Regions from separate parts of the Oryzomicrobium sp. genome, predicted to be linked through region 1. Evidence: riboswitches for the same ligand, from Rfam matches in the RefSeq annotation. Region 1 holds a riboswitch; each other region holds the start of a gene.

Evidence for each region. A riboswitch is a leader RNA that binds a small molecule or an ion and turns the genes downstream of it on or off. The one in region 1 is predicted to bind cobalamin.
Region 2: linked by a shared signal. The riboswitch ahead of bluB (5,6-dimethylbenzimidazole synthase) and the one ahead of V7Z98_RS03695 (TonB-dependent receptor) in region 1 are both predicted to bind cobalamin.
Region 3: linked by a shared signal. The riboswitch ahead of V7Z98_RS00495 (TonB-dependent receptor) and the one ahead of V7Z98_RS03695 (TonB-dependent receptor) in region 1 are both predicted to bind cobalamin.

What each region holds. Positions count from the first base shown of each region.
Region 1 covers NZ_DAISLS010000003.1:133,216-136,481, reverse strand. The annotation lists gene V7Z98_RS03695 (TonB-dependent receptor) at 9-1,985, opposite strand; cobalamin riboswitch at 2,123-2,345, opposite strand; gene V7Z98_RS03690 (hypothetical protein) at 2,518-2,718, shown strand; gene V7Z98_RS03685 (cell division protein ZapA) at 2,855-3,266, shown strand, end outside.
Region 2 covers NZ_DAISLS010000019.1:13,238-16,503, reverse strand. The annotation lists gene fba (class II fructose-bisphosphate aldolase) at 1-673, opposite strand, end outside; gene bluB (5,6-dimethylbenzimidazole synthase) at 778-1,581, opposite strand; cobalamin riboswitch at 1,628-1,848, opposite strand; gene V7Z98_RS16855 (GlsB/YeaQ/YmgE family stress response membrane protein) at 1,989-2,255, shown strand; gene pyk (pyruvate kinase) at 2,411-3,266, opposite strand, start outside.
Region 3 covers NZ_DAISLS010000001.1:103,887-107,152, reverse strand. The annotation lists gene V7Z98_RS00495 (TonB-dependent receptor) at 1-1,855, opposite strand, end outside; cobalamin riboswitch at 2,009-2,267, opposite strand; gene V7Z98_RS00490 ((2Fe-2S) ferredoxin domain-containing protein) at 2,356-2,709, opposite strand; gene cobJ (precorrin-3B C(17)-methyltransferase) at 2,706-3,266, opposite strand, start outside.

The sequences.
Region 1 (3,266 bases):
GCCCCGGACTAGAAGTCGTAGCGGGCCGAGACGTAGGCGGTGCGGCCGTCGGCGGGGTAGTAGTAGGTGTCGTGCTTGAATGAAGAGTAGCCCGCGAACGGCGCGTACTTCTTGTCCAGCGCGTTGAGCAGCTTGGCGGTGACCGTCCAGCGATCGATCTTCCAGGCGCCTTGCAGGTCCAGGGTGGTGTAGCCTGCCAGGCGGCTCTGGGTGTTAGTGAAATCGCTGCCATAGGGGCGGTCGCCCACGTAGCGCGCTGCCGCAGTATAGGTGCCGATCTGTCCGCCCTTCCACGTCACTTGCAGGGATGCCTGGTCGCGGGCGGCCAGGGGCACGGTTTTTCCGGCGTAAGAGCCGCTGCGGAAAGTGGCATCCAGATAGGAGTAGGCTAGGCGGCTGGACCAGCGCTCGGTGGCCTGCCATTCCACTTCCAGGTTGGCGCTGTCACGCCGGGTGGGTGAGAAGTTGGCGTTGGCGCCCGTGCCGGCGTCGTAGCCGATTTCATCGGTCAGATCGAGACGGGAGAGGGACAGGCGGCCGCTCCAGGCACCGGATTTGAGGCTGCCGCCAACCTCCTGGATCGTGCCGTGCTGGGGGCGCAGGTTGCCGGCAAAGACAGGGCGAAGCAGCACGTTGTCGTAGCCGAACAGTTCGTCCAGGTTGGCAAAGCGGAAGGTGGTGCCGGTCTTGCCATAGACGCGCCAACCGTCGCCGGCGTAGGCCAGACCAATGTCGTAGGCGTTGCGGGTGCGGGTGGCCGAGCCGTTCACGGCCGGCTGGAACCAGGCCGGATAGGCGTCCTGGCTTGCCGATTGACGCACGCGTTGGGTTCTGCCGCCCAAGGTGAGGCTGAGGCGCGAAATCAGATCGGTGCTGTTCTGGAAATAGAAGGCCGTGCTGGTCTGGCGGGCATTCTGATTGGGCCCCCCCTGGTTCTGGGCGCCTACCTTGCCATCGTAATAATCCATGCCGACAACGGTTTCACTGTCCAGGCGACCTAAGCCGTGGCGCCAGCGCAGGCGCGGGGTGAACGACACCATGTCGCGGTTGCGGTCGCTGATGTAATTGCTGGCGTAGTAGTTCGAATGCAGGTTTTGCTGTTCGACAGAGACTTCACCTTCGAGGGTGAGCGCATCGGTCAGCCCGTAGCTGAATCCGGGCCGGAGTCGGTAGCCGTCGCGGAATTGATTGTCGTTAGGCGTTGTGGCGTTGCGCGGATTGGTCCGATACCCCGCGCTCAGCAGGTTGCCAGGCAGGCCGGATGCCTCTTTGTAGACGGCGTAGTCAGTGAAGATTTCACCTCGTTCCAGCTTCAATCCGGCCCGGCCGCTGGCCGTCTGCTGGTCCTGCCAGTTGTTGTGGCGGTAACCGTCCGTGTCGGCATAGCGGGCGAACAGGTTGAAGTAAGCGCGGTCGTTACCGGTGGCGACGCTGGCATCCAGGCCGCGGAAGTTGTAGCTGCCCAGGGTGGCGGTCACCGAGCCACCCGGCTTGCCCGATTTGTCGGTGATGATATTGATGACGCCGCCGCTGGCGCCGTCGCCATAAAGCACGGTGCCTGAGCCCCGCATGATCTCGATGCGTTCGATGCTGGCAAGGGGAATCGCGGACCAGACGATGCTGCCTGAGTCCAGAGGATTGATGCGCTGGCCATCGACCAGAATCAGGGTGTTGCTGGTGGCCGTGGCGCCAAAGCCACCAATATCCACTGTGGCATCAATACCTAAAGGGCCATAAAGAGGAACTACATTGACCCCCGCCCGGGTGGCCAGCACGTCGGGCAGGCTCAGGCCCGGGGTGTTGCGGATGTCTTCCTTGGTGATGACGCTGATGTTAGCGGGAATGCGCGGGTCCGGCGTGGCGAAGCGGGTGGCGGTGACTACCACGGGGGAGAGGATTTCGTCATCGGCCCGGACGGTGCCGGCGATCAGGCTCAGGCTGGCGGGAAGGGCGCAAATGGCGGCCCGGAGGATGGGACTGGACATGGTGAGACTCCCTTTGTCGCCACGCACATGCGTCCCCGCAGGCCGTGGCCGTTCTTGATCAGCGCAAGGGAGTCGCCGGCGCAGGACCGGCCGGCAGGGCGGGAGTCCACGCGCCATGCCGCCTCCCGCAGCACTTCCGCTGGTGTTCCCGGCAGGCCGGTATCCGGGCTCGCGAGGCCGGAATCCTCCGGCGCGCCGCCCCGCCTTCCCAGGCGATGAACCCAGTGGCTGTGTGGGGCGACTGCTCGCTTACCGTTGCGGGGGCAGCACAGGCCTTGCCGACCTGGGGTCGGACGCACCTGTTTCCCGTTTAACCGCGGCGAAGGATTCGCCTGCGGCACCTGGCAAGGAAAAAATCGTCGTCGTTAGCAAGGGCGTGGCAGCCGGTTGCGGGGCGACGGCGAGGGCGGAGAATACCCCGCCGGAGGGGGCGGGAGCAAGGCGCGGGGCGGCGGCGCGAAGCCACAAAACACCTTCAAATCCGACGCTTACTCCTTGACCGGGAAGAGATTGCGCCTCTATAGTGCGCGCCATGGAGAACCACCTCGCCACCCTCGAAAGCAAGGTCGACCAAGTGGTCGGCCTGTGTCAGGCCCTGCGCGGCGAGAACGCCGCCCTCAAGGCGCAGCTGGCGGCGGCGGAAGCGCGCAACGCCGATCTGGCCGCCCGCATGGCGGCGGCCCGGACGCGGGTGGAAGGCCTGCTCGCCCGGGTACCCGAGGACGGCAAGTAAGCCGCCGGCGGTGCCGGTGCGCGGGTCTTGCGGCGCGATCCGTGATCCGCTTGCGACTGCCGGGCTCCGAGCCGCTCTGCGCATTCCCGAATTTCCGTACTCCACCCTTCCCCCTCGAACTAGCCAGCAAAGGTCCATGACCATGAGCGCCGAGTCCAATTTCCTCGACGTGCAACTCCTCGGCCGGGAATACCGGGTCGCCTGCCCGCCCGACGAGCGGGAGGCCCTGCTCGCCGCCGTCGCCCTGGTGGACGAGCAGGTCAAGGAGATCACTGCCCGCAGCCGCTCCGGCGGCGCCGAGCGGGTGGCGGTGATGGCCGCCCTCAACCTGGCCCACGAACTGCTGTCCCTGCGCCGCCGCCCGAGCGCGCCGGAAGCGGCGCCCGGCGCGGTTTTCGCCGCGGTCGGCGAGGGGAGCGAAGGGGGTTTTGACACCCCTGACTTTCAGCGTAGAATCGGTGCCATGGAGGCCAAGCTGGACGAGGCGCTCCGGGGCAAGGCGGATTCTTCCGCCGATGCGGCACCGCCCCGGTCCGACTCCTTGTTCT
Region 2 (3,266 bases), on a different contig from region 1:
GGATGCGGGCGTGGATCTCGGCGATGCGGTCGATGGCCAGGATGTCGCCGGTGGGCTTCTTGGTGAACTTATAGGCGCCGTGGCTGGTGCCGATGGCGATGGCCAGGGCGTCGCAGTTGGTCTGCTTGACGAAGTCGGCGGCCTGGTCCGGGTCGGTCAGCAGCTGGTCGCGGGTCATGGTGCCCTCGGCGCCGTGGCCGTCTTCCTTATCGCCCTTCATGGTTTCCAGGGAACCGAGCACGCCCAGTTCGCCTTCCACCGACACGCCGATGGCGTGGGCCAGTTCGGTGACCTTCTTGGTCACGGCCACGTTGTATTCGAAGGAGGCGACGGACTTGCCGTCCTCTTCCAGGGAGCCGTCCATCATCACCGAGGAGAAGCCGGAGCGGATGGCGGCCATGCACACGGCGGGGGACTGGCCGTGGTCCTGGTGCATCACCACGGGAATGTGGGGATAGGCTTCCAGGGCGGCGAGGATCTGGTGGCGCAGGAACGGCTCGCCGGCGTACTTCCGGGCGCCGGCGGAAGCCTGCATGATCACCGGGGCGTTCACCTCGTTGGCGGCTTCCATGATGGCCCAGACCTGCTCCATGTTGTTCACGTTGAACGCGGGCAGGCCATAGCCATTCTCGGCAGCGTGGTCGAGGAGTTGGCGCATCGAAACGAGAGGCATGGTGGTCTTCCTAAATAGCAAAAGGCCCCGGGGGCGAAGGCGGGCATTTTACCCCGTTTCCTTGCGCTCCCGGAGCCCGGCCTACGGGCCGCGATGGCGGGGGGTCAGAGCTTGCGTTCCCGGGCCGCCCGGGCCTGGTCGGCTTGCAGGTGGGGCACCAGGGCCTCGGGCACCGGGGCGCCGAAGCGTTCGGCGTGGACCAGGGTTTCCAGGGGCAGGCGGGAGCGCCAGCCGGCGGATTCCAGTTCCGGCTTGGCGTAGAAGTGGCTGACCCGGCCGATGCACAGGTAGGCGATGGGAATCACCCGCTCGGGAATATCCAGGATTTCCTTCAGCCGCGCCTGGTGGAAGATCGACACCCAGCCGACCCCGAGGCCTTCGGCCCGGGCCGCCAGCCACAGGTTCTGCACGGCGCAGACGGCGCTGTAGATGTCCATCACCTTGAGGTGGGTGCGGCCGATCACCACCGGGCCGGCCCGGTCCCGGTCGCAGGTGATGCACAGGTTGATCGGCGCCTCCTGGATGCCTTCGAGCTTGAGCGAGCGGTAGAGGCCCTGGCGGTGCTGCTCGAACATTTCCGCCGCCTCCCGGTTGGCCTCGTCGAAGGCGCCGTGGACCGCCGCCTTGGTGGCCGGGTCCTTGACCACGATGAAGCTCCACGGCTGCATGAAGCCAACCGAGGGGGCGAAGTGGGCGGCGGTGAGCAGGCGCGACAGCACCTCGTCCGGCACCGGGTCGGGGAGGAACTGGCCGCGCACGTCGCGGCGCGAAAAGATGGTGTGGTACAGGGCTTCCCGGGCTTCGGCGGTGAAGTCCGGGTCCGGCTGGTGGCCGGGGGCGGCCGGGGCGGGAGTGGCTGGTGCGGCGAAAGGATGGCCGGCGGTCGTGCCGATGGGTTCGATCTTCATGGAGTCCCCTTGTGAAGAACGGTGGCGGGCCCGCCTGGCCGTGCGGTCCGTCGAATCCTTCCTGGCCGGTCTTCTGACTCGGGATCGTCCCGCCGGCGCGCCTTCCCGGCCCGGATCGCTGAAGGGTGCGATCCCGGTGGCCAGTGGCGTGTGCGTCGGCGGTCCCCCTCACAGCGTTGGGCACGTCGCGGAATTGCCCCGCCGGCAGGGCGGGGCGCACCGCGTTCCCGATTCTCCCTTGCGGGCACCTGGAAGGCGTGGTGGCTGCCCGGCGGACCGGGCGATGGCGATTCTAGCAAAGCCGGCAAGGCCAGGTGCGGGGGCGGGGCCGTCAGTCCGGTGGCGGAAACGTTCCGCCGTCGCCGCACTCCAACGGCTGTGAATGACAACGTGCAGAGGAGAGCGCCATGGGCTGGATCGTCACGCTGCTGGTGGGCGGCCTGATCGGCTGGGTCGCCAGCCGCGTCATGAATACCGATGCCCAGCAGGGCATCATCGCCAACGTCCTGGTGGGGGTGGTCGGCTCGGCCCTGGGGCGCTGGCTGTTCGGCGACGTGATCGGCATCGGCGCCGCCGAGACGGCCGGGGCCTTCTCCCTGGCCGGCCTGGCCTTCGGCGTGCTGGGGGCGGTGGTGCTGGTGGCCCTGCTCAAGGTGCTGGGCGTGTTCCGCTGAACCCGGGGGCGGGCGGCTGCATTCCGCACCCCATTGATGAAACCCCGCGCCCCTGGCCGATCTTCACGAGGCATGCCTCAAGATCGGCCAGGGGCGCGGGGTTTGGTGGAGGCATCGCGGAGATGTCCGTCCTGCTTGGGGTTTGGCGGTGTGGGTCAGCCGGTTTGCAGCTGATGGTCGCCGACCCGCACGATCTTCATGGTGTTGGTGCCGCCCGGGGTGCCGATCGGTTCGCCGATGGTGAGCACGATCAGGTCGCCCTTTTCCACCACGCCCTTGGCCAGCAGCAGCTGCTCGGCGTCGGCCAGCAGCAGTTCCCGGTCGGTGTGCTGCTCGCCCATGAGCAGGGGACAGACTTCCCGGTAGAGGGTCATGCGCCCCACGGCAGAGGCTTCGGGGGTGAGGGCATAGACCGGCACGCCGCAGTTGAGCCGGCTCATCCACAGGGCGGTGGAGCCAGACTGGGACAGGGCGGCGATGGCCTTCACCTTGAGGTGGTGGGCGGTCCAGATGGCGGCCATGGCCACCGACTGGTCGATGCGGGTGAATATCCGGTCGAGGAATTCCCGGTCCAGGGTGACCTCGGCCGAGCGCTCGGCCTCGACGCACACCCGCACCATGGCCTCCACCGTTTCCACCGGGTAATGGCCCGAGGCGGTCTCGGCCGACAGCATCACCGCGTCGGTGCCGTCGAGCACGGCGTTGGCCACGTCGGACACTTCGGCCCGGGTCGGCACCGGCGAGTGGATCATGGATTCCATCATCTGGGTGGCGGTGATCGCCACCTTGTTCTTCTCCCGGGCCATGCGGATCATCTTCTTCTGCAAGGCTGGCACGGCGGCGTCGCCCACTTCCACCGCCAGGTCGCCCCGGGCCACCATCACCCCGTCGGAGGCATCGAGCACCTCGGCCAGGTTCTCCACCGCCTCGGTGCGCTCGATCTTGGCGATCAGCAGGGCCCGGCCGCCGGCGGCGCGCATCAGCTGGCGGGCCATGTACATGTCGGCGGCG
Region 3 (3,266 bases), on a different contig from region 1:
TCTCCTCCAGATCGTAGGCCCCCAGGTAGCGCAGGCGCAGGCCGCCGGACCAGGGGCCGCCCTGGTCGTAGCTCAGGGCCACGGATGCGGTGCGCGGAATGGCGTTGGGCACCCGGTCGCCGCCGTTGACCGGCGTCTTGAAGCGGGCCTGGGACAGGGCCAGGTCGGCGTCGAGCAGGAAACCCCGGCCCAGGGCGACGCTGTTCGACCATTCCAGCCCATGGCGGCGCGAGGCGCCCCGGGGCTCGGTGACGCCCTCGTCGCCGACGAACACCAGCTCCGAATCCAGGTCCATGCGCCACACGGCCAGGGTGGATTGCCAGCCCGGCAACAGGGTGGTGCGCACCCCGATCTCGCTGCCCTGGGTGCGCACCATCAGGGGCACCGCGTCCACCGGCGTGCCGTCCTTGGGATTGACCCGGGCCGTGGCGCCCCGGGCGTCGTTGCTGTGGAAGCCCCGGCCCCAGTTGGCGTAGTACTCGGTGCCGGAGAAGGGGCCGAAGGCCACGCCGAGCTTGGGGCTGGTCTGGCGGCCCGTGGCGCTGCCGCCGTTGTCCATGTTGAAGACGCCGGCCAGGGGCGTCACCTCGGCGCGGATCTGGTCGTGGCGCAGGCCCAGGGTGGAACGCAGCCAGGGCAGCCAGGGAGTCTTCAGCGCCGTGTAGAGCGCCGTGGCGGTCTGGCGGATGCGGTCTTCCCGGACAGTATCGGTGCGCTGGCGCAGCACGGTGTCGTAGAGGCCGACGCTGCCGATCTCGTCGCGGCGCAGTTGGCCGCCCAGCACCAGTTCCGAATCCAGCAGCCGGGGGCCGAGGAACCAGCTGCGGCTGGCCTGGCCGCCCCACACGGTGCGCCGGTCGGCCTGCTCGTGCTGGTCGCCCTGGGGGCCGTTGATGAAGCCGGAAGGGCTGCTGAACAGGTTGAGGCCGTAGTCGATGACGTACACGCTGGCCTGGGTGGCGGTGTCCACACCGAACTGGCTGCCGCTGGCGGCCCATTCGCCGGACAGGCTATAGCGGTGGGTGCTGCCGCCGTCCTTGGGCGACAGGGCGCCGTAGCGGCCGATCTCGCCGCTGGCGATGGCCCGTTCCGGCACGTGCTCGGTGGCGGTCCAGCGGGCCTCGTAGGCCAGGGCCGAGATCGAGTAACCGTCCCGGGCGGTGCCGGACGACAGGCGCAGCACGGCGTTGGTGCGGCCCAGGTGCTCGGGCTGCTCCCAGGGACCGTTGTTGCTCGATGCCTCCACGGCACCGAGGAAAGTCAGCCCACCCAAGGGCATGCTGGCGGCGCCCAGGGCGCGCCGGTAGCCGTTCTGGCCGGCGCCCAGCTCGACGAAGTTGGACGGCAGGGCACGCTGATAGTCGATGCGCGCCGAGCCGGTGGCGGAAAAATCGCCGTCCTCCACCGCATAGACTCCCTTGCGGTACTGGATGCCGCTGACCAGCTCGGGAATCAGGAAGTTGAGGTCCATGTAGCCCTGGCCGTGGGCATGGCTGACCATGTTCACCGGCATACCCAGGACGCTGGTGGCAAAGTCGCTGCCGTGGTCCAGGTTGAAGCCGCGCAGAAAGTACTGGTTGGCCTTGCCGTCGCCGGAATGCTGGGTGACGATCAGCCCCGGCACGGCTTCGAGCACCTCGGCCGGGCGCAGCAGAGGCCGGTTGGCCAGTTGTTCGGCGCTGACGCTGCCTTCGCTGGCGGTGTCGGCGATGCCGACCAGGGCCTGCTTGCTGGCCTGGACGGTGACTTCGCCCAGGGTTTCGGCGCCCATGGCCTGGAAGGGCAGGGCGGCCAGCAGCCATGACCAGCGGTTGAGCCGGAGGCGGGTGCGCCCGGCTGTGTGGCGATGCTTCATGAAAGACTCCCGTTCGGCGACCCGGCCGATGACGGAAGCGCGCGGAGGCGAGTGGCGGGCCTTGACCCACCTGCACCTCGACATATCCCTGCGTCGTCGCGCTTTCGTCTGCATCCCCGCAGCCGGTCGCATGGTTCGGCGCCCTTCCCAAGGCGCTCTGGATTGCAGCAGGCCGGTCTCCGGGCTTGCGGGTCTTGAACGATCGCCTTCCCATGGGGCGAGCCTGGCGGAGCATTGCTCCGACAAACCCGATGACCACAGTGGCTGCGCCTTCCGGGGAGGAAGGGGCATGACCGTTCCGCACTCGCTTACCGTTGCGGGGGCAGCCAGGGCTTGGCGGCGAGGAGCTCGCCGCGCACCCTGTTCCCGTTTCACCCGCGTTGCCGCGGGCACCTGCTGGTTTGTTGTTTGCCCGATGGGGTATTTGCTGCGCACTGCGGCGGCAATCGGCGGCCTCGGGCCGGGCCGCCGCGCCGTTTTTCAACGTTTATTGAGACCGATCACTCCGCATCCGCGCAGTCGCCGGGCCCCTGATGGAACACCAGATCGGCCACGGGCCGGCCATCCCGCAGATGCTCGGCGACGATGCGGTCCATGTTTGCGGCGGTAACGTTGTAGTACCAGGTGCCGTCGGGCTGCACGCACATCACCGGGCCGCCCTTGCAGGCGGCGAAGCAATTGACCCGGGAGCGCTTCACCCGCAGATCGCCCTCGGTCAGGCCGGCGGCCTTGAGCTTGTCGCCCAGGCTGTCGAAAAGGGCCTGGCCCTCGCCGTTCTCGGTGCAGCGGGGGCCGGTGCATACCAGCAGGTGGCGCCGGTAGGCCCCGATCTTGGGTTTGACCGCCTCGCTCATGCCTCGGCCTCGGCGCTTTCGGCGACGTCCTCTTCCGGGCCGGCAGCCAGGGCGGAAGCAATGTAGTCCTCGGGCAGACGGTACTCGCGGGCCAGCTCGGCGGCGCTCTTGCCGCTCTCGCGAATGGCTTCCAGCCAGCCGTTGAGGCCGGTGGACAGGGACCGGCCGGCCTTCTCGCCGTCCTTGGTGGCGCGCTCGCCGTCTTCCACCGCGTACTTGTTGGCGTAGCCCCGGGGCGTGACCATCAGGCCGCCGCGGAAGAAGGTGTTGGAGTTGCCGATGAGCACGGTGGACAGCATGCCGATGTCGGCCTCGGCCATCTTTTCCAGGGTGGTGAATTCCAGGCGCTGCTTGGGACGGAAGGCGCTCTTGACGATGGCCACCGGGGTGTTCGGGTCGCGGTGGCGCAGGAAGATGCGCTGGGCTTCCTGAATCTGGCGGGTGCGGCGGCCGCTCTTGGGGTTGTAGAGGGCCACCACGAAGTCGGCGTAGGCCACGGCGTCCAGGCGGCGGGCGATGGTGGGCCAGGGGGTGAGCAGGTCCGAGAGGGAAATGGC